DNA from 3 places in the Streptomyces sp. NPDC006997 genome. Region 3 is predicted to be linked to each of the others. Evidence: riboswitches for the same ligand, from Rfam matches in the RefSeq annotation. Region 3 holds a riboswitch; each other region holds the start of a gene.

Region 1 (7,463 bases), on a different contig from region 3:
GGACAAGCACGGCGTCCCGCTCGAGGTCGTCGTCGTGGGCGACTGCCCCCTCGACGAGAAGACCGCCGCCCAGATGCAGGCCGCGCGCGAAGCAATGGTGAACGCCGCCAAGTACGGTGGCGAGGGCGGCGCCGTCCAGGTCTACGCCGAAGTCGAGGGCAAGACGGTCTTCGTGTCCGTCCGCGACCGCGGCCCCGGCTTCGACCTCGACTCGATACCCGCCGACCGCATGGGCGTTAGAGAATCGATCATCGGCCGCATGGAGCGCCACGGCGGCACGGCGCGACTGCGCGCGGTGCCGGACGGCGGCACGGAGGTCGAGCTGGAGATGGAGAGGGCGGAGAAGACGTCATGAGCGACCCTTCCGAGACGAACGGCACCGCGGCAGCGGCACAGTCGGCCGAGTCCGCGCCACCCGCGGGCGGCGGTGCGCCCGGACGCCGGGTGCGGGTGGTCCTCGTCGACGACCACCGCATGTTCCGCACCGGCGTCCAGGCCGAGATCGGCCAGACCGAGCAGACCGGCGTCGAGGTGGTCGGTGAGGCCGCCGACGTCGACCAGGCGGTCACGGTGATCACGGCGACCCGCCCCGAGGTCGTCCTCCTCGACGTGCACCTCCCGGGGGGCGGCGGGGTGGAAGTGCTGCGCCGGTGCGCCCCGTTGATGGCGGACGCCGAGCAGCCCGTCCGCTTCCTCGCGCTGTCCGTCTCGGACGCGGCGGAGGACGTGATCGGGGTGATCCGGGGCGGTGCCCGGGGCTATGTCACCAAGACGATCACCGGCACCGACCTGGTCGACTCGATCTTCCGGGTCCAGGAGGGCGACGCGGTCTTCTCGCCGCGGCTCGCCGGGTTCGTCCTCGACGCGTTCGCCTCCACCGACGCCCCGCCGGTCGACGAGGACCTCGACCGCCTCACCCAGCGCGAGCGTGAGGTGCTGCGGCTCATCGCCCGGGGCTATGCCTACAAGGAGATCGCCAAGCAGCTCTACATCTCCGTGAAGACGGTCGAGTCCCATGTCTCGGCGGTCCTGCGGAAGCTCCAGCTGTCCAACCGGCACGAGCTGACCAGATGGGCCACGGCGCGACGGCTGGTGTGAGGCCGCCTCGCACTGACTCCGCGCTCACACCACCCGGGTCGCCCCCGCGAACGGCATCTCGCTGATCGGGGCCAGCCGTACCGGTGAGGCAGGGTTCGGGGCGTGGATCATCTGGCCGCCGCCGACGTAGAGGCCGACGTGGCTGATGCCGGAGTAGAAGAAGACCATGTCGCCGGGGAGGAGTTCGGAGCGGGAGACCCGGCGTCCGGCGCCGATCTGGGCGTAGGTGGTGCGGGGCAGGGAGACCCCGGCGGCGCGGTAGGCGGCCTGGGTCAGGCCGGAGCAGTCGAAGGCGTCGGGGCCGGTGGCGCCCCAGACGTAGGGGCTGCCGAGGGCCTGGTAGGCGTAGGAGACGGCCGCCGCGGTGCGGGAGTCGGGGGCGGCGGTGGTGGGAGGGGGAAGGCTGTCGCGGGGGCCGGTCGAGGCACGGGAGGCGCGGTCGGGGGCGGCGGGGGAGGTGACGCGGGCGCGTTGGCCGGCCGACAGCCGGTCGAGCAGCCGTTCGGCGGCGTCCAGTTTGCCGGTGATGGTCCGCCGGTGGCGCTTCAGCTCCGTCTGGCGTGACTTCAGGGAGGCCAGTTCCACGCGGGCGGCGCCACGCAACCGCTCGATCTCCCGCATCTGCTGGTGGACACGGGTGACGGTGGTGGCCTGCCGGTGGCCCGCGCGCTCGGCGAACGCGGCGCCGTCGAGGTAGCGGTCGGGGTCGTCGGAGAGGGCGAGCTGGAGCGTGGGGTCGAGGGTGCCACCGCGGTACTGCGCCGCCGCGGCCGAACCGAGTTCCTCGCGTGCCGAGTTGAGCCGGTCCTCCTTGCGGGCCGCCTCGTCGCGCAGTTCCGCCAGCCGCTCCTCGGCGGCCTCGGCCTTCTCCCGGGCCCCGTTGTACTGGTCGGTGGCGGCCTCCGCCTCCTGGTAGAGCTGGTGGACCCTGGCCCTGACCTGCGCCGGGGTGAGGTCCGGCTGGGCGTGCCCGGTGCCGTCGAAGGCGGTCGCGGTGGCCGCGCCCGCCAGGACGAGGGTGGCGGCGGTCCGGACGGTGGTGCCGCCTGCCGGACGTTGTGGGGGCTTGCGGTGCGCTGCCACCTGGGCTGCACATCCTTTCGTACGGCCGTGAGGAGCGGGGGGACGCGCCCGTCGGCGGCCCGCACAGGGGAGTGGACCGCCGCCGGACCTTCTCGGCGGGGGTGGCCGACGCCGCCCCTGGCGAGGGCGGGTTGGGGAGCCGGTCACCTGGGGGAGGACGCTAATCCCGGGCGTGTCCAGCCGGTGACACGTTGTACGGAAGTGACTCCAGCGGATCGCCGGACGACCGGGGATGACCGGGGCTCCCGAGGCGGGCCGTCGACTTCGCGCGGTGCGCTGACCGATGTGGGGAAACCGGGAGCCGACGCGGCGGGGCGGCTGCTATGGGCGCATATATGCAAGGCGCGGCAGAAGGGCCCCGTAGGGGTGGGCCGGTGTCGGACGGCGGGGTGGCCGTGGCTAGGCTCCGGCTCCATGGACGTACTCATCCACCTCTTCGTCGGCCTGCACGTCATCGGAATCGCCGCGCTGCTCGGCGGCTTCCTCACCCAAATGAAGGCGATGGGGCAGGGCACCGCCCGCTTCGTCCCCGCGATGCTGCACGGCGCCCTGACGATGCTGGTCACGGGTGTGGTCCTGGTCGGCCTGAACCAGGCCGACGACCGGACCCTCGACAACGTCAAGATCGGCGTGAAGCTGGCCCTGCTGATCGTGATCCTCGGGCTCGTCTACGTGAAGCGGGACGAGGAGAAGGTGGACAAGGGCCTCTTCGGCCTGGTCGGCCTGCTGACCACGACGAACATCTTCATCGCGGTGCTCTGGACCTGAGGTCCCGCTCCGGGGGCCCGGCCCGTGCCCGGCCCCCGGAGGAAGCGTGGGCGTCAGGCGGGCCGTACCACGCTGTGGATGGAGGACTCGCCGTCGTAGTAGACCGACTCCTCGCGCACGTAGGCGCCGGGCTTCGGGGCGTGGATCATCATGCCGTTGCCGATGTAGATGCCGACGTGGGTGACGTCGTCGTAGAAGAAGACCAGGTCACCGGGTTGGGCGCTGGACAGGGAGACCGTGGTGCCCGCGTTGACCTGGTCGTAGGTGGTGCGCGGCAGGGAGATCGCGGCGGCGTTCCAGGCGGCCTGGGTCAGTCCGGAGCAGTCGTAGGAGTCGGGGCCGGTGGCGCCCCAGACGTACGGCTTGCCGATCTGGGCGCGGGCGAAGGCGAGCGCCTTCTCGGCCTTGGAGGCGTACGAGGAGTCGGCCGCGGGGTCCGTCGAAGTACCGGTGGAGGTGCCGGTGGAGCCCGTCGCGCCGGAGGTGCCGCTCTCCTGCTCCTGGGCCGCCGCCGCTGCCGCTGCCGCTTCGTCTTCCTGGCGCTGCTGCTCCTCGGCCTGCTGGCGGGCCAGCTCGGCCGCCTTGCGCTCGGCCTCCTCCTGCTTCTTCTTCTCGATCGCCGCGAGCCGCGCCTTCTCCTCGGCGGTCAGCTCCGACAGCAGGTCGCGCGCGTCGGCGAGCTTCTTCTGGACGGTGGACTTGGCCGTCCTGAGGTCGTCCCGCGACTCGGTGAGCGTCTCAAGGCTGTCGGTGGCCTCCTGGCGCTTCTCCATCGTCGCCGTCTGCTCGGCGAAGTAGTCGTCGACCGCCGACTTCTGGGTGCTGGTGAGCCGCCCCATGAGCTGGGTCTGGTCGAAGTAGTCCTGCGGTGAGTCCGCGAGCAGGAAGGTCGCCGTGGTGGGGGCGGCGGCGCCGGTGCGGTACTGGGCGGCGGCGTAGGAACCGAGTTCCTCGCGCGCGTCGTTGAGCTTCTGGGTGCGCTTGGCGACGTCGTCGAGGAGGGTGTCGACCTGCTTGCGCTGCTTCGCGGTCTTCTCCTTGGCCGCGTTGTACTTCTCGGTCGCCGACTCGGCCTGGCGGTAGAGGTCGTCGACCTTCTTCTCGACCTCCTCCAGACTCGGCCGGTCGTCCGAGGGGGCCGCGTTGGCCGTCTGGGAGAGCAGGGCCACGGAGGTGAGGGCGGCGGTGGCCAGGCCGGGGGTGCGGATACCGGCCACGCGGCTGCCCGCGGCACGTGACTTGCGGTGCGACGCCAAGGAGGCGACTCCTTCCATGTACCGCCTACCGGGTTAGCTGTCGGGTTCGGGCGGGTGGTTCGGAAGGGTTGCCCTACGGCCACTCCCTCAGGAGGAGTGAGCCGATTCACCCCGGGATCGGTGGGTCCCCGGCTCCGGCCACTGCCACGCGGGCACGCCGGACTCGGCGGAGGCCGCGCGGCCCGGCGACGTTCGCCGGAGGGGGTCGTACGGCCCGCTCGGCACCGTAGCCAACTCGTGTGGTGGCTGTGAAGGTTGGTGGGTGATATGCCCGATACATTTTCGTGACCTTATCCGGAACGTCGCTCACCGTGTCCGGGCTGGAGTGATCCGTGACGGTCGGGGCGAGGGGCGCGCGGGCTGGGGCGGTCCGGGGCCGTGGCGCGGACCGCGGCGGTCCCGGGCGGTGCGGGCGCCGGGTCGGCGGGATCCGGCTCCGGTTGTCAGTGCGGCACCCTAGACTCGGAGAGCGATGAGCAGCCTCTTTGACGACAGCTTCCTGGCGGACCTCCAGGCCCAGCGCGGCCCCGCGGACGAACCCCCGCCGCCGCCCGAGGACGATCACGTACCGGAGCCGGTTCCGGACGATCTGTTCAGCGGGAAGTTCGACGTGCCCCCGGACCGCGACGCCTACTACCGCGACGGCGCGCCCCGCCCGGTGGTGGACTCCGCCGCCCTGCTCGCGGGGCTGAACGACAACCAGCGCGCCGCCGTCGTGCACGCGGGTTCCCCGTTGCTCATCGTGGCCGGAGCCGGGTCCGGCAAGACCCGGGTGCTCACCCACCGCATCGCCCACCTGCTGGCCGACCGCGGTGTGCACCCCGGGCAGATCCTCGCGATCACCTTCACCAACAAGGCCGCGGGCGAGATGAAGGAGCGCGTCGAGCAGCTCGTCGGCCCGCGCGCGAACGCGATGTGGGTGATGACGTTCCACAGCGCGTGCGTGCGCATCCTGCGCCGGGAGAGCAAGCGGCTCGGCTTCACCTCGTCGTTCTCGATCTACGACGCCGCCGACTCCAAGCGTCTGATGGCCCTGGTCTGCCGCGACCTGGACCTCGACCCGAAGCGGTTCCCGCCCAAGTCGTTCAGCGCCAAGATCAGCAACCTGAAGAACGAGCTGGTCGACGAGGAGGACTTCGCCGCCCAGGCCACCGACGGCTTCGAGAAGACGCTCGCCCAGGCGTACGCGCTGTACCAGTCACGGCTGCGCGAGGCGAACGCCCTCGACTTCGACGACCTGATCATGACGACGGTCAACCTGCTGCGCGCCTTCCCGGACGTCGCCGAGCACTACCGCCGCCGCTTCCGGCACGTCATGGTCGACGAGTACCAGGACACCAACCACGCGCAGTACGCCCTCGTCCGCGAACTCGTCGGCCCCTCCGGCGAGGACCAGGACCCCGCCGAGCTGTGCGTCGTCGGTGACGCCGACCAGTCGATCTACGCCTTCCGCGGTGCGACCATCCGCAACATCCTCCAGTTCGAGGAGGACTACCCGGACGCGACGACGATCCTCCTTGAGCAGAACTACCGCTCCACCCAGACGATCCTCACCGTCGCCAACGCCGTCATCGAGCGCAACGAGTCCCGCCGCCCCAAGAACCTGTGGACCAACGCGGGCGCGGGCGCGCGCATCACCGGCTACGTCGCCGACACCGAGCACGACGAGGCGCAGTTCGTCGCCGACGAGATAGACCGCCTCACCGACGCGGGCGAGGCGAAGGCCGGGGACGTCGCGGTCTTCTACCGGACGAACGCCCAGTCCCGTGTCTTCGAAGAGGTGTTCATCCGCGTCGGCCTGCCCTACAAGGTCGTCGGCGGGGTCCGCTTCTACGAGCGCAAGGAGGTCCGGGACGTCCTCGCCTACCTGCGGGTGCTCGCCAACCCGGAGGACTCCGTCCCGCTGCGCCGCATCCTCAACGTGCCCAAGCGCGGCATCGGCGACCGTGCGGAGGCCATGATCGACGCGCTCTCCCAGCGCGAGAAGATCAGCTTCCCGCAGGCGCTGCGCCGCGTCGACGAGGCGTACGGCATGGCCGCGCGGTCCACCAACGCCGTCAAGCGGTTCAACACGCTGATGGAGGACCTGCGGACGATCGTCGAGTCCGGCGCCGGTCCGGCGACGATCCTGGAAGCCGTCCTGGAACGCACCGGCTACCTGGCCGAGTTGCAGGCGTCGACCGACCCCCAGGACGAGACGCGTATCGAGAACCTCCAGGAACTCGCGGCCGTGGCGCTGGAGTTCGAGCAGGAACGCGGGGAAGAGGAGTCCGGCACGCTCGCCGACTTCCTGGAGCAGGTCGCGCTGGTCGCCGACTCCGACCAGATCCCCGACGAGGAGGACGGCGACGGCGTCATCACCCTGATGACCCTGCACACGGCCAAGGGCCTGGAGTTCCCGGTCGTCTTCCTGACCGGCATGGAGGACGGCGTCTTCCCGCACATGCGCGCCCTCGGCCAGACCAAGGAACTGGAGGAGGAGCGCCGCCTCGCCTACGTCGGCATCACCCGCGCCCGCGAGCGGCTCTACCTCACCCGCTCGGCGATGCGCAGCGCCTGGGGCCAGCCGCAGTACAACCCGCCCTCCCGCTTCCTGGAGGAGATCCCCGGCGAGCACGTGGACTGGAAGCGCACCGGCGGCTCCGCGGCCCCGGCGGGCCCGGTCTCGGGCGTGGCGGCGTCCCTGTCGTCGTCGCGTTCACGGTCCTCGGCTTCGGGGGCGTCCGGGTTCGCCACCCGCAGGACCGACGAGAAGCCGGTGGTCGCGCTGGCGGTCGGGGACCGGGTCACCCACGACCAGTTCGGGCTCGGCACGGTGACGGCGGTGAAGGGCACGGGCGCGAACGCCGAGGCGACGATCGACTTCGGCGACGCCAAGCCGAAGCGGCTGCTGCTGCGGTACGCGCCGGTGGAGAAGCTGTAGGGAGCGCGCGCACGGGCCAGCGGGGGTGGGCCCGTGCCGTACGGCGGGCCCGCTGGCGTTGGCAGCGCTGGCAGAACCGTTACGGCTGACGCGTTACGACGGGTCCAGGCCGTGGCTGCGCAGCCACGCCAGCGGGTCGATGGACGAGCCACCGCCGGGCCGGACCTCGAAGTGCAGGTGCGGACCGGTCGAGTTGCCGGAGTTGCCGGAGAACGCGATCGCGTCGCCCGCCTTCACCGTCGTACCGGACGGGACCTGGTAGCTGGAGAGGTGGCAGTACCACGTCTCCGTGCCGTCCATCGCGGTCACGATCATCATGTTGCCGTAGGCGGTGT
Region 2 (7,463 bases), on a different contig from region 3:
GGCGGCCCAGGCGGGGCGGGGGCTCCAGCAGCCGGTCCACGCGCTCCCCGAGGAGTCGACGGCTGGAGGCGCAGGACAGGACGCCGCGGTGCTGGTTCAGCTCGATCAGGGCCAGCGCGGTGGTGAGGTGGCCGCAGCGGCGGGACGCCGTGTCGTCGGCGGCGAGTTCGACCAGACGGCGGGTCTGGTCGCAGAAGTGGGCGAACAACGGGATGTGGGGGAATCCGGTGGCGAGCGCGGTGGAGAGGTGGACCAGCCAGTCGTGGCGGGCGCGGGCATGGCCGCGCTCATGGGTGAGGACGGCGTCGAGCTGGGGGTCGGTGAGCCGTTGCAGCGCGCCCGTGGTGACGACGAGCTGGGGCGGGTGTCCCGGCATCCACCAGGCGTCGGGGTACTCGTCCTCCAACACCAGCAGCGGGCCCCGGGCGGCCGGGAGCCCGGCGGGCAGGTCGGGGGCGCGTTCCCGCAGCACGGTGCGGGCGTGCAGACGGCGGCGCCGCGCCTCGAACAGTTCCCGGGCGAGCATGGCGCCGGTCCAGGCGGCACCGCAGGCCAGCAGCAGGGTGAGGGCGACCGCCCAGGGCGGCGCGGTGGACAGGTCGTACGCGGCGGTGACGGCGGCCGGTGCCGGGGCGAAGACCTGGGCGCGCACGGTCTGGAAGACGGCCGCGGTGCCCAGGACGAGCGCGGTCAGACAACTCAGCAGCACCGTGGCGACCAGGCACTGCCACACCCACAGCCCCACCACCGGCTCCCGCTCGGGCCAGGTGGCCCGGGTCAGCAGCCGCGGCACGGGTACGGCGGCCGTCAGAGCGACGATGCTCAGCAGGAGCAGGCAGACGGTCATGCCACTCGGCTCCGGATCCTGATCGGAAGTATCGGGATGGTCGGCGGTAACGGGAGTACGGGTACGGCGAGTTCGGGTGGCGCGGGGTAGCGCGGCTCAAGGCGCGCGCGGTCGGCCGGGGCCGTACGCGTTCCGCCCGCCGCCAGTATGACGGCGGCGGGCGGTCGGAGTCAGCGCTCCGGCGGAGTCCGGTTGTGGCGGGCGGTGGCTCAGCCGGCCGCGACGATCCGGCCGGTCACCTCGCCCAGGCCGACCCGGGCGCCGTCCGGGCCCGGCGCCCACGCGGTCATGGTGACGACGTCCCCGTCCTCCAGGAACGTGCGCTTGCCGTCGGGGAGTTCGAGGGCGTCCCGGCCGTTCCAGGTCAGCTCCAGCAGGGAGCCGCGTTCGCGTTCGGCCGGGCCGCTGACCGTACCGGAGCCGTACAGGTCACCGGTGCGCAGGGAGGCGCCGTTGACGGTCATGTGGGCGAGCTGCTGGGCGGCCGTCCAGTACATGGTGGAGAAGGGGGGGTCGGAGATGACGTGGCCGTTGACGGCGACGGAGAGACGCAGGTCGTAGCCGCCGGGCTCCTCCCGGGCGTCGTCCAGGTAGGGCAGCAGCGGGTGGGTGCGCTCCGGCGGGGCGACCCGGGCCTCGTCCAGGGCGTCCAGCGGGGTGATCCACGCCGAGACGGAGGTGGCGAAGGACTTGCCGAGGAACGGACCGAGGGGGACGTACTCCCAGGCCTGGATGTCGCGTGCGGACCAGTCGTTGAGGAGGCAGAGACCGAAGACGTGCTCACGGAAGTCGCCCAGCGCGACGGGGCTGCCCATCGGTGACGGCGCGCCGACCACGAAGCCGACCTCGGCCTCGATGTCCAGCCGGACGGAGGGCCCGAAGCCCGGCGCGGGGTCGGTCGGTGCCTTGCGCTGGCCGGAGGGGCGCACCACGTCGGTGCCGGAGACGACGACCGTGCCGGAGCGGCCGTGGTAACCGATGGGCAGGTGCTTCCAGTTGGGGGTCAGGGAGTCCGCGGCGTCCGGGCGGAAGATCTGGCCGACGTTCCGGGCGTGGTTCTCGGAGGCGTAGAAGTCGACGTAGTCCGCGACCTCGAAGGGGAGGTGCAGGGTCACCGAGGAGAGCGGGTGGAACAGCGGCTCCAGGGCCTCGCGGTGGGAGGGCACGGTCACCCACGCCGTCAGCGCGCGGCGTACGTCCGACCAGGTGGTGCGGCCCGCGGCCAGCAGCGGGTTCAAGGTCGGGCGGCCGAGCAGGGCGGCATAGGGGGAGCCCAGGGTCAGGGCCGCCGCACCGGCGTCGAGGACGTGGTCGCCGAGGCGGACGCCGATCCTGCGGTCCGCGCTGCCGGGGAGTGAGAACACGCCGTACGGAAGGTTGTGCGGTCCGAAGGGATCGCCCTCGGGGACATCGAAGGGGGGCATGGGGTGCTGCCTCTCTTTCTGCGGGCGCGCCACACATTCAGGTGGTCGGGCCACACGTTACGGCGGAGGCGGCCGTCTTGGGCACTGTCCGATACGCCCGAAGAGGGTGTTATGCCGGAAAGGTGGTGGCGGGATGTGCCTGTTCTGGTCCGGCGGCCCCCGGGGCCCGGAACCGGTCGCGGGGCCTAAGCACGGAGCGGAGTAAGGAAGTTGAGGCCGGAACAAGGGTCAACGAAGGGGGCGCGATGTCCGTATTCTCTGATCATGGCCGCACCCATCGCATATGCCGAGCGCACCACGTACTCCCTCATCGCCACCGACCTGGACGGGACGTTGCTCCGCGGCGACGACACCTTCTCCGACCGGTCGCTCAGCACGCTCGCCCGGGTGGCCGAGGTGGGCGCCCGACATCTGGTGGTGACGGGGCGACCGGCGCCGAGGGTGCGCCCGCTGCTGGAGCTCCTGGGCAGCACGGGGCTCGCGGTGTGCGGGCAGGGCGCGCAGTTGTACGACGCCGGCGCGGACCGTCTGCTGTGGTCCGTGACCCTGGACCGGCAGTTGGCCGAGACGGCGCTCGGCAAGATCGAGGCGGAGGTCGGCCAGGTCCACGCGGCGGTCGACCAGGACGGGGTCGAGGGGCTCACGCTCATCGAACCGGGCTACGAGATGCCGCACCCCACCCTGCCCGCGGTACGGGTGGACCGGCGCGACGACCTGTGGTGCGCGCCCATCAGCAAGGTCCTGTTGCGCCACGCCACCCTGTCGGACGACGAGTTGGCGTCGGTGGCCCGCGCGGTGGCGGGCTCGCTGGCGACGGTCACCATGTCGGGACCGGGGACGGTGGAACTCCAGCCCTGCGGCGTCACCAAGGCGACCGGGCTGGCGCTGGCCGCCGGACACCTCGGGCTGCGCCCGCAGGACACCATCGCCTTCGGCGACATGCCCAACGACATCCCGATGTTCGACTGGGCGGGCCACGGCGTCGCCATGGCCAACGCCCACCCGGAACTCAAGGCCGTCGCGGACGAGGTCACCCTCTCGAACGAGGACGACGGTGTCGCCGTCGTCCTCGAACGCCTCAGCTCACAAGGCTGACTGGGGCCGAGGGCCGGGCGTCGGCCCGGCTGCCGGGGCCGGGGGCTCAGTACGCCCCGAAGACGTTGTCGATCGAGCCGTACCGCGCGGCGGCGTAGTTGCAGGCGGCGGTGATGTTCGCGACCGGGTCGTACGGGTTGAAGGCGGTGCCGGGCACGTGGTAGGCGGCGAAGGTCGGGTCGATGACCTGGAGCAGGCCCTTGGAGGGGGTGCCCGCGGCCGCGTTGGAGTCCCAGAGGTTGATGGCGGCCGGGTTGCCGGACGACTCGCGCATGACGTTGCGGTAGATGGCGTCGTAGCTGCCCGGGATGCCGTGCTGGGCCATCACGGTGAGCGACTCGCGGATCCAGCCGTCGAGGTTGTCCGGGTACGCCGTGGCGGCGGTCGCGGCCGTGGTGGCCGTCGGGGTCCGGGCGGAGGCGCTGGTCGCGCCGATCAGCGGCAGCGCGAGCACGGCGGCGCCGGTGCTGGCGAGGGCGATCGTGCGGGCGAGGCGGGTGGTGCGGGCACGGCGGGGCTGGCCGTCTGCGGGCATGGTGAACGTCCTCTCCGGCGCCTGCGAGGTGAGCTGTCGGGTTCGGGCGGGAGCTGCCCGGCCGTGCCCTGCGCGGGTACGGCTTCACCCCGAGCCGTGCCGTGGCGACGTACGGCGTCGTGTGACGTCGTACGCGTCGCGGCCCGGCGACTTACCTGGGTCCCCCGCTCCTGCCATGGATGAGTGAGTGAGTCAGTGGGTGCCGGAGCGGTGGCAGGATTCGGCGTCCGCCCGACAGGCCGGGAACGTATGCGAGAGCACATGTCGGAAACAAGTGCGGGATCCGCGCATCACACCGTTCGGTGTGTGATCGACCTTGATCGGGTGATTTCGGGGTACTTGATCCTTTGTGAAGGCGCAGAAGCAACTGCTGGGGGGATGGCGGGGGTTCGGGTGGAGGAAGTGGTGGAGGGGAGGGGGCGGACTCGCGGGGTCGGGGTGAGGCATGTCACGGGCGTTAACAAGAGCGTCAAAACGGGCATTACTGCCAACTCGCCCTCAAGGTCGGGTTGGTGTCCTGGCGAATCCGGAACCCCTCCCGAGGGGTGTGTCGTTGCCGTATCGGTCACCCGGGGGGGCGTCCGAGGGGGGGCGTGTTCATGCCATCATGGCGAACAAAGGGGTGCAGTGCACCACGTTCGGGTGTATCTGGCCGTATTCACTCACTTAGCCCGCATATCCACTCGTATCGAATGATCAAAAACATACCGACCGTGATCCGATGCCGCCCGTGCCGCAACGGTGGGCGCCCTCGGTGATCGAAACATGACCGGATACGCTGACTTGAGTGAAGGCAGCGACGTATCGACAAACCGCGTAAGCGCCGGTGGATACCAGCAGACAGGAGACCCCTCGTGACCGTCGTCGGGCCATTCGGGCTGAGCGTGCGGGACCAGGCCCTGGAGGCCGATGTCCAGGCTGGGCTGGCGGCCGTCGAGGAAGGGTTGCTTGAGGCAACCAAGAGTGAGGTCCCTGCCATCACCGGCGCCGCCCAGCATCTCGTGCGGGCGGGCGGGAAGCGTTTCCGGCCACTGCTGGTGATGCTCGCGGCTCAGTTCGGCGATCCCTACGCCCCCGGAATCGTGCCTTCCGCGGTGGTCGTGGAGCTGACCCACCTGGCGACGCTGTACCACGACGACGTGATGGACGAGGCGGAGGTACGGCGCGGCGTGCCGAGCGCGAACACCCGCTGGGGCAACTCCGTCGCGGTCCTCACGGGTGACTTCCTCTTCGCCCGCGCCTCGCACATCCTGGCCGACCTCGGGCCGGAGGCGGTGCGGGTGCAGGCCGAGGCGTTCGAGCGGCTCGTGACCGGCCAGATCCTGGAGACCGCGGGCCCCACCGACGGGCGCGACCCGGTCGACCACTACCTCGACGTCCTCTCCGGCAAGACCGGCTCGCTGGTCGCGGTCGCCTGCCGGTTCGGCGCGATGATGTCCGGCGCAGACGAGACGGTCATCGACGTCCTCACCCAGTACGGCGAACGGCTCGGCGTCGCCTTCCAGCTCGCGGACGACGTCCTGGACATCGCCTCCGACTCCCACGAGTCCGGCAAGACGCCGGGCACCGACCTGCGCGAGGGCATCGCCACCCTGCCCGTGCTGCGGCTGCGGGAGCGCGCCGCCCGGCTGGGGCTGGAGGAGGACCTCGCCCTGTGCAAGCTGCTCGACTCCGACCTCACCGACGACGACCAGCACCAGCGCGCGCTGACGGCGCTGCGCGCCCACCCCGCGCTGGAGCAGGCGCGGCGCGACACGGTGCGGTACGCGGAGGAGGCGCGGGCCGCCCTGCTGCCGCTGCGTGAGTGCGACGCGAAGGCGGCGCTGACGGAGCTGTGCGACGCGGTGGTGCACCGGGCGGGGTGAGCGGGGCTCGTCGTACCCCGTCTGTACCGCGCTGGCGCCCCCCGGATCCGTCCGGCGGGGGAGGCGCCGTGCGCCGCGTCCCCGTCAGGTTCCCCGGGGGTGCCCCCAGTCGGCGGACTGCGACCGCAAGGTGACCGGCACCCCTACGGGTCGGTGCACACGGGGTCGTGGCGTGTCATACCCGAGCAGTACGCGGAGTTGGCTCCGTGGTCTGACGCTTCTCGCGGGCCGATTTGGTCAGATGGAGACCACGGAAAACACCACTCCTCACCAATTCGGGTGAGAATGGCGGCTCGGGGTAGAGCGCGACGAGGACGTGACGAGACGGACAGCCGCCGCCGACGCGAGAGGTAAGGCAGACATGGCACCGTACGCATCCGACGACAACACGACCGCGGCGCGGGACACGCGGGGAGACGACGCGCGCGGGGCGCGACGCAGGGCCGCGCGGTACGTGGTCCCGGTCGCGGTGACGGGGGTGGCCGCGGCGACCATCGGGCTCGTCCCGGCGCTCGCTGACTCCGGCAGCCCGGACCTTCCCGAGATCAGCGCACAGGAACTCATAGAGAAGATCGCCGCGTCGGACGTGCAGCAGCTGTCCGGAACGGTGAAGATCACCACCGACCTCGGGCTCCCCGACCTCGGCGGCCTGGGCGGCGGACTGGCCTCCGGGATGGCCGGGCAGGACGGCGGCGAGGGCTCCAGCGCCGACCCCTCGGCCAAGCTCACCGAGCTGGTCTCCGGCACGCACACCCTGCGCGTCGCCTCCGACGGCCCGGACCGGCAGAAGCTGTCCCTGCTGGAGGACGCCGCCGAGTACAGCCTGATCCACAACGGCGAGGACGTCTGGGGCTACGACAGCGCCTCGAACGAGGTCTACCACGGCACCGCGGCCGACGGCGCCGCCGGGGGGAAGAGGGCCGAGGAGGTTCCCGCCACGCCCAAGGACCTCACCGAGGAGGCCCTGAAGGCGGTCGACGACACCACCGCCGTGACCGTCGACGGGACCGCGCGGGTCGCCGGGCGCGACACGTACAAGCTGCTCGTCAAGCCCCGGCAGTCCGGGTCCACGGTCGGCGCCATCACCGTGGCGGTGGACGCGAAGACCGGCCTGCCGCTGAAGTTCACGCTGACCCCCGCGAGCGGCGGCGCCGCCGTCGTCGACGCGGGCTTCACCCGGATCAGCTACGCCAAGCCCGCCGCGTCGACCTTCGACTTCACCCCGCCCAAGGGCGCGAAGGTGACCGAGGAGGGTGACGCGCCGCGGACGCAGGAGCGGGACTTCCCCAAGGGACTCGACAAGGAATTCGGTGACGGATTCGGTCAGGGCACGGACGACGGCGCTGGCAAGGGCCTCGGCGAGCACGCCGAGGGTCCGGTCGTCATCGGTGAGGGCTGGAACGCCGTCGCCGTCCTCGACACCGGCGGCCGGGGCGTACCCTCCGGCACCGAGGTCGGCGGGGACATCGGTGGCTTCCTCGGCTCCCTCGGCGACGAGGTGAAGGGCGACTTCGGCTCGGGCACGGTCTTCAAGACGCGCCTGGTCAACGCCCTGGTCACGGACGACGGCAAGGTATACGTGGGTGCGGTGACGAAGGACGCGCTGGTGAAGGCGGCCGAGTCCGGGAAGTAGGCACGGGGCGACCGAGGGAGCCGAGAAGCCGATGGGTGAACCGTCCGCCACGGAGCAGGACGAG
Region 3 (7,463 bases):
CGGTGGCGCAGGTGCGGGGCGGTGGCCTTGAGGGCGACGGGGTAGCCGACGGCGTGCGCGGCGGCGACGGCCTCGTCGGGGGTGGCCGCGGGGAGCGCGCGGTGGACGTCGACGCCGTACTGACCGAGCAGCTCGTACGTCTCCTCGGTACCCAGCGTCAGGCCCTGCCCCCGCGCGAGCAGGCCGCCGATCAGTTTGGCGGCGCCCTTCTCGTCGATGTCCTCGTACTCGGGCACCCGACCCGGGTCGGCGGCCTCACGCCGCCACTGCGCGTACTTCACGGCTTCGGCGAGGGCCCGGACGGCGCGCTCGGCGGCGGGGTAGGCGGGGATGAGGGGGGAGTCGGCTCCGGCGTCTGGTGCGGTGGGCAGTCGTTCCGCGGAGCGATCGGGGTTGCCCCGCTCGAGCGAGGTCGGGAGGGGGGCCGGGTGGGCACCGCCCTCGACGTGGGGCGCCTTGGTACCGACGCCACTGCCGGTGCCGACCGTCGGCGCCGTGCTCGCCGCCGCCGACAGCGCCTCCGCCAGCCCGCCCAGCTCCACGTGCACCACCAGCACCGGCTTCGTCGGCACCGCCGCCACCGCCGCCCGCAGCGCCTCCGCCAGCGCCGAGTCCTCCGCCGACGTCTCCCCGATGGCGGGGATCGCCGTCACGACGACGGCGTCACACGTGTCGTCCGCCAGTACCCGCGCCAGTGCCGCCCCGAAGTCCTCCGGTGCCGCCTCGGTCGTCAGGTCCAGCGGCGGGTGGGGTCGCAGCCCTTCGGCGAGGCAGGCGTCGTACGTCAGCAGCCCCAGCGACTCCGAGTTGCCGAGGATCGCCACCCGGGGTCCGGCCGGGAGCGGCTGGCGCGCGAGCAGCAGTCCGGCGTCGACCAGCTCGGTGATGGTGTCGACGCGGATCACCCCGGCTTGCCGGAGCAGCGCGGACACCGTGGCGTGCGGCAGCCGGGTGGCCCGTACGGCGTGCCCCTGGGGCGCTGCCCCGCGGTGGCGGGCGCCCTGCACGACGACGAGCGGTTTGGCCGCCGCCGTACGCCGGGCGAGGCGGGTGAACTTTCGGGGGTTGCCGATGGACTCCAGGTACATGAGGGCGACGTCGGTCTCCGGGTCGTCGTACCAGAACTGGAGGACGTCGTTGCCGGAGACGTCGGCGCGGTTGCCGGAGGATATGAACGTCGAGACACCGGTCACACCGGTGACGCCGCCTCCGCGCCGGTGCAACCGGGACAGCAGGGCGATGCCGATGGCGCCGGACTGGGCGAACAGGCCGATGCGGCCGGGGCGGGGCATCTCGGGGGCGAGGGAGGCGTTGAGCCGGACGTCCGACGCCGTGTTGATCACGCCGAAGGCGTTGGGCCCGATGATGCGCATCCCGTACGCGCGCGCGTGGCGGACGAGTTCGCGCTGCCGTTCGCGTCCGTCGGGGCCGCTCTCGGCGTATCCGGCGGAGATCACGACGAGGCCCTGCACGCCGTGTTCGCCGCACTCGGTGACGACCTCGGGGACGTGTTCGGCGGGCACGGCGACGACGGCGAGGTCGACGTGGTCGGCGATGTCGCGGACGGAGCGGTGGGCCGGTACCCCGTCGATCTCCTGCCAGGTGTCGTCGAAGGCGCGGTTCACGGCGTAGAGGCGGCCGGTGTACCCGGCGTCCTTGATGTTGCGCAGGAGGCTGCGGCCCACGCCGCCGGGGGTGCGTCCGGCGCCGATGACGGCGACCGAGCCGGGCAGCAGCAGCCGCTGTACGGAACGGGCCTCGGCGCGCTGCTCGCGCGCGTACTGCACGGCGAGCGAGCGGTCGGTGGGTTCGAGGTCCAGCTCCAGGCGGACGACGCCGTCCTCGAAGCTGCGCTTCTGGGTGTACCCGGCGTCCGTGAACACCTTGATCATCTTGGTGTTGGCGGGGAGCACCTCGGCGGCGAAGCGGCGGATGCCGCGCTCGCGGGCGACGGCGGCGACGTGTTCGAGGAGGGCGGAGGCGACGCCCCGGCCCTGGTGGGCGTCCTGCACGAGGAAGGCGACCTCGGCCTCGTCGGCGGGGGTGGAGGCGGGCGTCCCGTCCGGGCCGATGCGGTCGTAGCGTACGGTGGCGATGAACTCGCCTCCGATGGTGGCGGCGAGTCCCACCCGGTCCACGAAGTCGTGGTGCGTGAAGCGGTGGACGTCCTTGGCGGACAGGCGCGGGTAGGGCGCGAAGAAGCGGTAGTACTTCGACTCGTCCGAGACCTGCTCGTAGAAGCTGACCAGGCGCTCGGCGTCATCAACGGTGATGGGCCGCACGCGCGCGGTGCCACCGTCGCGCAGCACCACGTCGGCCTCCCAGTGAGCTGGGTACTCCTGCCGGTCCGCCGAGTTCTGCATGGGGCCCAGCGTACGGCTCGCGTCTGACAACGGCGCGGGGCAGTGTGCGGGGGCGTCACGCCGGACCGAGGCCGCGGTCCGGCGTCAGCCGAGGGGGCGGGCACCGGCCTGCTCCGGACATGCTTCACGTTGTGGGACACTGGTCTAGACAACCCTGAACACGAAGGGCAGCATCACATGGCTGAGCGCCGCGTCAACGTCGGCTGGGCCGAGGGCCTCCACGCCCGCCCCGCCTCCATCTTCGTCCGAGCCGCCACGGCCACCGGCGTCCCGATGACGATCGCCAAGGCCGGGGGGACCCCCGTCAACGCGGCCTCCATGCTGGCGGTCCTGGGTCTGGGCGCCCAGGGGGGCGAGGAGATCGTCCTCGCTTCCGACGCCGAGGGCGCGGACGCCGCCCTGGACCGGGTGGCCAAACTGGTCGCCGAGGGCCTGGAAGAGCTGCCCGAGACGGTCTGACCGGCGCGTGACAGCACACGGCGGAGCCGCGTCGCCCATTCCGGGCGGCGCGGCTCCGCCGTTTTCTCCGGTCTCCGGGTTTCCGTGCCCGCATTTACGTTCGGGTGATAATTAACGAGTACGTTCGCGGCCGGAAAAGGGCAGCAGAAACAACCCCCGCCGAATATCCCCCCTTTGTATACGGCGCCTGTGTTAATGCCGCAGGCTCGGCATGTTTACGGGATGTTGCGAAGTCCTCACACGGTCCGCGCGGTCGGCCCCCACGGTGAAGCGCAGCCGGTGCGCGGCGGTCGCGCGCTCGGTGTGCACGGCGGTGACCGCACGCGCGCGTTCCCCGTCGCCGCGCGCCACCGCGTCCACGATGGCGCCGTGCTCCGCCCAGGACTCCACGGGCCCGGTGGGCACCTCCACGGTGTACATCCAGGCGATCTTGTGCCGCAGCTGGGTCAGCATGGCGATCAGGGCGGGGCTGCCGGACGCCTGGGCGAGCGTCTCGTGGAACCAGCCGCCCAGCGAGCGCAGATCGTCGCTGCTGCCCCGCCTGGCCCGCTCCTGGCCCAGCCTGACCAGCCCGCGCAGCACCTTCAGATGGGCCTCGGTGCGCCGCTGGGCGGCCCGGGAGGCGGCGAGCGGCTCCAGGAGCATCCGCATCTCCAGGAGGTCGGAGGCCTCCTGCTCGGTCGGCTCGGCGACGCACGCGCCCGCGTGCCGCCGGGTCACCACGAAGCCCTCCGCCTCCAGGGTGCGCAGGGCCTCCCGGACGGGGACGCGGGAGACGCCGTAGCGGCGGGCCAGCAGTTCCTCGGTGAGCCGGCTGCCGCGCTCGTAGACACCTGCGACGATGTCGTCCCGGATCGCCGTGCACACCGAGTGCGCCGGAATACGCATGACCGACCTCCGCCTTAATCCCCGTGAAACGTCGACGATTGACGTGTGTTCAGTGACTCTATTGCAATGAGCCGGAATTTCCGACGGCGGTCTGGAAACCAGGGATATTTTTTGGACAAACAGGGTCCTCAAACGCCGAAAGCCCCGGCTTGTGAGCCGGGGCGAGGGGGTGGGGCCCCTGGGGGGCAGTGGGGCCCCCTGGGGGGCGGTGGGGCCCCTGGGGGGCGGTGGGGCCCCTTGGGGGGCGGTGGTGCTACACGTTCACGCCGTGCGCGCGGAGGTACGCGAGGGGGTCGATGTCCGTGCCGTAGTCGGCGCTCGTGCGCGCCTCGAAGTGCAGGTGCGGTCCGGTGACGTTGCCGGTGGCGCCGGACAGGGCGATCTGCTGCCCCGGGGTGACCGTCTGGCCCACCGAGACGGCGATGGACGACAGGTGGCCGTACTGGGTGTACGTGCCGTCCACCATCCTGATCAGCACTTGATTGCCGTACGCCCCGGCCCAGCCCGCCTCGACGACGGTGCCGGAGCCGACCGCGCGCACGGCGGTGCCGCTGGCGGCGTGGAAGTCGATGCCGGTGTGGCTGCCGGAGGACCACAGGGCGCCGCCGGAGCGGTAGGCCGTGGAGACGTAGGAGCCGGATATGGGTGTCACGTACGTGTTCAGGCGCTTGCGCTCGGCCTCGCGGGCGGCGCGCTCCTTGGCCTCGCGGGCCTTCCTGGCCGCCGCGGCCGCCTGCTCGCGGGCGGCCTCCTGGGCCGCGCGCTTGGCCTCGGCCAGCTCGGCGGCCTGCTGCTGCGCGTCGGCCTGGGCGTCGACCCGCTCGGCCACGGCGCTGCCCATGCTGACGACGGGGGTGAGTCCGGTCTGCTGCGCGACGGGCTCGGCGGCGAGTGCCGGGGCGGCGGCCAGGGTGCCGACCACGCCGGTGGTGGTGAGGGCCGCGACGCCCGCCGCGCGGGCGGTGGTGCGCTGGGCGCGGCCGGTACGGCGGTGCTTCCCGGCAGGGCGGGTGAACGCCATGGAGTGGCTGGTCCTTTCCTTCCCTCTCGCCTACCGGGTTAGCTGACGGGTTCGGAGCAGGAAGGTCTCCTACGGACCCCCTCGCGGCACGCGCGGGCGTCCGATTCACCCCAGGGACTGTTGGGTCCCCGGCTCCCCTGGCTCGCGCCGTACGGGGACTCGGCGATGGCTGTCCGGTGCCGCGGGTGCGGCGCACTGCCTGACGGACAGCCCCGGAGACGCTAAGCGGGCTCGCTTTCCATTCCCAAACAGAGAGCGCGTTTTGTAGCGCATCCCACAGGACAGAACGCTGATCTTCCTCTGAATACGGGCATAGCGGGGCCCTGGTGACGGATCCGTTACCAGGGCCCCACGCGTGCGTGCCGCTACTCGGCGGAGACGCCTACTCAGCGGACACGACGGTGACTTCGCCGATGCCGAGCGCCTCCACGGGTTCCTTGATCTGCGCCGCGTCGCCCACGAGGACCGTCACGAGGCGGTCCGTCGGGAAGGCGTTCACGACCGCGGCGGTGGCCTCCACGGTGCCGGTCGCGGCGAGCTGCTGGTACAGCGCCGCCTGGTAGTCGTCGGGCAGGTGCTGCTCGACCTGGTCGGCCAGCGTGCTCGCCACGGCCGCCGCGGTCTCGTACTTCAGCGGCGCCACACCGACGAGGTTCTGCACGGCGACGTCCCGCTCGGCGTCGGTCAGCCCGGACCCGGCGAGCGTGCGCAGCACCGTCCACAGGTCCTGGAGCGCGGGGCCGGTGTTGGGCGTGTCGACGGAGCCGCTGATGGCGAGCATCGCGGCGCCGGTGCCGTCGGGGGCGGAGCGCAGCACCTGGCTGAACGCCCGTACGCCGTAGGTGTAGCCCTTCTCCTCACGCAGGACGCGGTCCAGTCGGGAGGTGAGGGTGCCGCCGAGGCAGTACGTGCCGAGCACCTGCGCGGGCCAGACGCGGTCGTGCCGGTCGGGGCCGACGCGGCCGAGCAGCAACTGCGTCTGGACGGCGCCGGGTCGGTCCACGATGACGACGCGGCCGGTGTCGTCGGCGGTCACCGGGGGCGCCTGGCGGGGCTTCGCCGGGGCGCCGGTCCAGGCGCCGAGGGTGTCGCCGAGCAGCGCGTCCAGGTCGATGCCGGTGAGGTCGCCGACGACGACCGCGGTGGCGGTGGCGGGGCGGACGTGCCGCTCGTAGAAGGCGCGTACGGCCGCGGAGTCGATGGCGGCGACGGTCTCCTCGGTGCCCTGGCGCGGGCGCGACATGCGCGAGTCGGCCGGGAACAGCTCCTTGGACAGCTCCTTGGCGGCGCGCCGGGAGGGGTTGGCCAGCTCGTGCGGGATCTCGTCGAGCCGGTTGCGCACCAGCCGTTGGACCTCGCTGTCGGCGAACGCGGGCGCCCTGAGAGCGTCGGCGACCAGCCCGAGGCCCTTGGCCAGGCGGGAGGCGGGGACCTCCAGGCTGAGCCGGACGCCGGGGTGGTCGGCGTGCGCGTCGAGGGTGGCGCCGCACCGCTCCAGCTCGGCGGCGAACTCCTCCGCGGAGTGCTTGTCGGTGCCCTCGGAGAACGCGCGCGCCATGATCGTGGCGACGCCGTCCAGACCGGCGGGCTCGGCCTCCAGCGGCGCGTGCAGCAGCACCTCGACGGCGACGACCTGCTGGCCGGGGCGGTGGCACCGCAGCACCGTCAGACCGTTGTCGAGGATCCCGCGCGTGGGGGCCGGGAACGCCCACGGCTTGGGCTCCCCGGCCTGCGGCTGGGGGTGGAACTCCATGGTGGCCAGCTCGGTCACTTGGCCGCCTCCTCGGTCTCGTCGGCTTCGGTGTGGGCGTCGTCGGCGTCGGTCTCCGCCGCGGCGACGGGCTCGTAGACGAGCACCGCGCGGTTGTCGGGGCGCAGGCGGGCCTTGGCGACCTCCTGGACCTCCTCGGCCGTCACCTCCAGGACGCGCTGTACGGCGGTCAGGGCGAGCTGCGGGTCGCCGAACAGCACCGCGTACCGGCACAGTTCGTCGGCGCGGCCCGCGACCGTGCCGAGCCGGTCCAGCCACTCGCGCTCCAACTGGGCCTGGGCGCGCTCCATCTCCTCGGCCGTGGGGCCCTCGGCGGCGAACCGCGCGAGCTCCTCGTCGATGGCGGCCTCGATGACCGGCACCTCGACGTCGCCGGAGGTCTTCACGTCCAGCCAGCCCAGCGAGGGCGCACCGGACAGCCGCAGCAGGCCGAACCCGGCCGCGACGGCCGTACGGTCCCGGCGCACCAGCCGGTTGTAGAGCCGGGAGGACTCGCCGCCGCCGAGGACGGTCAGTGCCAGGTCGGCGGCGTCGCACGCGCGCGTGCCGTCGTGCGGCAGCCGGTAGGCGGCCATCAGCGCGCGGGCCGGGACCTCCTCCTCGACGACCTCGCGGAGCTGCTCGCCGATGGTGTCGGGCAGTGTGCCCTCGCGCGGGGTGGGCTTGCCGTCGTGGGCGGGGATGGAGCCGAAGTACTTCTCGATCCACGCGAGCGTCCGCTCGGGGTCGATGTCGCCGACGACGGACAGCACCGCGTTGTTCGGCGCGTAGTACGTCCGGAAGAACGCGCGCGCGTCCTCCAGGGTCGCCGCGTCCAGGTCGGACATCGAGCCGATCGGGGTGTGGTGGTAGGGGTGGCCCTCCGGGTAGGCGAGGGCGGTCAGCCGCTCGAAGGCGGTGCCGTAGGGCACGTTGTCGTAGCGCTGGCGGCGTTCGTTCTTCACGACGTCGCGCTGGTTCT

What was found. Region 3 has a riboswitch for cyclic di-AMP ahead of ABZ659_RS32870 (M23 family metallopeptidase). Riboswitches for the same ligand answer to the same signal wherever they lie in the genome.
Positions count from the first base shown of each region.
Region 1: linked by a shared signal. The riboswitch ahead of ABZ659_RS17970 (NlpC/P60 family protein) and the one ahead of ABZ659_RS32870 (M23 family metallopeptidase) in region 3 are both predicted to bind cyclic di-AMP.
Region 2: linked by a shared signal. The riboswitch ahead of ABZ659_RS22790 (transglycosylase SLT domain-containing protein) and the one ahead of ABZ659_RS32870 (M23 family metallopeptidase) in region 3 are both predicted to bind cyclic di-AMP.

Region 1 covers NZ_JBEYHH010000016.1:123,107-130,569, reverse strand. The annotation lists gene ABZ659_RS17990 (PspC domain-containing protein) at 1-355, shown strand, start outside; gene ABZ659_RS17985 (response regulator transcription factor) at 352-1,098, shown strand; gene ABZ659_RS17980 (C40 family peptidase) at 1,123-2,181, opposite strand; gene ABZ659_RS17975 (hypothetical protein) at 2,596-2,949, shown strand; gene ABZ659_RS17970 (NlpC/P60 family protein) at 3,003-4,205, opposite strand; cyclic di-AMP (ydaO/yuaA leader) riboswitch at 4,213-4,384, opposite strand; gene pcrA (DNA helicase PcrA) at 4,678-7,128, shown strand; gene ABZ659_RS17960 (M23 family metallopeptidase) at 7,222-7,463, opposite strand, start outside.
Region 2 covers NZ_JBEYHH010000022.1:117,896-125,358, forward strand. The annotation lists gene ABZ659_RS22775 (M56 family metallopeptidase) at 1-847, opposite strand, end outside; gene fahA (fumarylacetoacetase) at 1,057-2,271, opposite strand; gene ABZ659_RS22785 (HAD family hydrolase) at 2,536-3,366, shown strand; gene ABZ659_RS22790 (transglycosylase SLT domain-containing protein) at 3,413-3,901, opposite strand; cyclic di-AMP (ydaO/yuaA leader) riboswitch at 3,907-4,097, opposite strand; gene ABZ659_RS22795 (polyprenyl synthetase family protein) at 4,756-5,766, shown strand; gene ABZ659_RS22800 (DUF2092 domain-containing protein) at 6,128-7,399, shown strand; gene ABZ659_RS22805 (ABC transporter ATP-binding protein) at 7,431-7,463, shown strand, end outside.
Region 3 covers NZ_JBEYHH010000052.1:22,886-30,348, forward strand. The annotation lists gene ABZ659_RS32855 (GNAT family N-acetyltransferase) at 1-2,363, opposite strand, end outside; gene ABZ659_RS32860 (HPr family phosphocarrier protein) at 2,541-2,822, shown strand; gene ABZ659_RS32865 (GntR family transcriptional regulator) at 3,015-3,710, opposite strand; gene ABZ659_RS32870 (M23 family metallopeptidase) at 3,964-4,731, opposite strand; cyclic di-AMP (ydaO/yuaA leader) riboswitch at 4,744-4,906, opposite strand; gene ABZ659_RS32875 (pitrilysin family protein) at 5,114-6,502, opposite strand; gene ABZ659_RS32880 (pitrilysin family protein) at 6,499-7,463, opposite strand, start outside.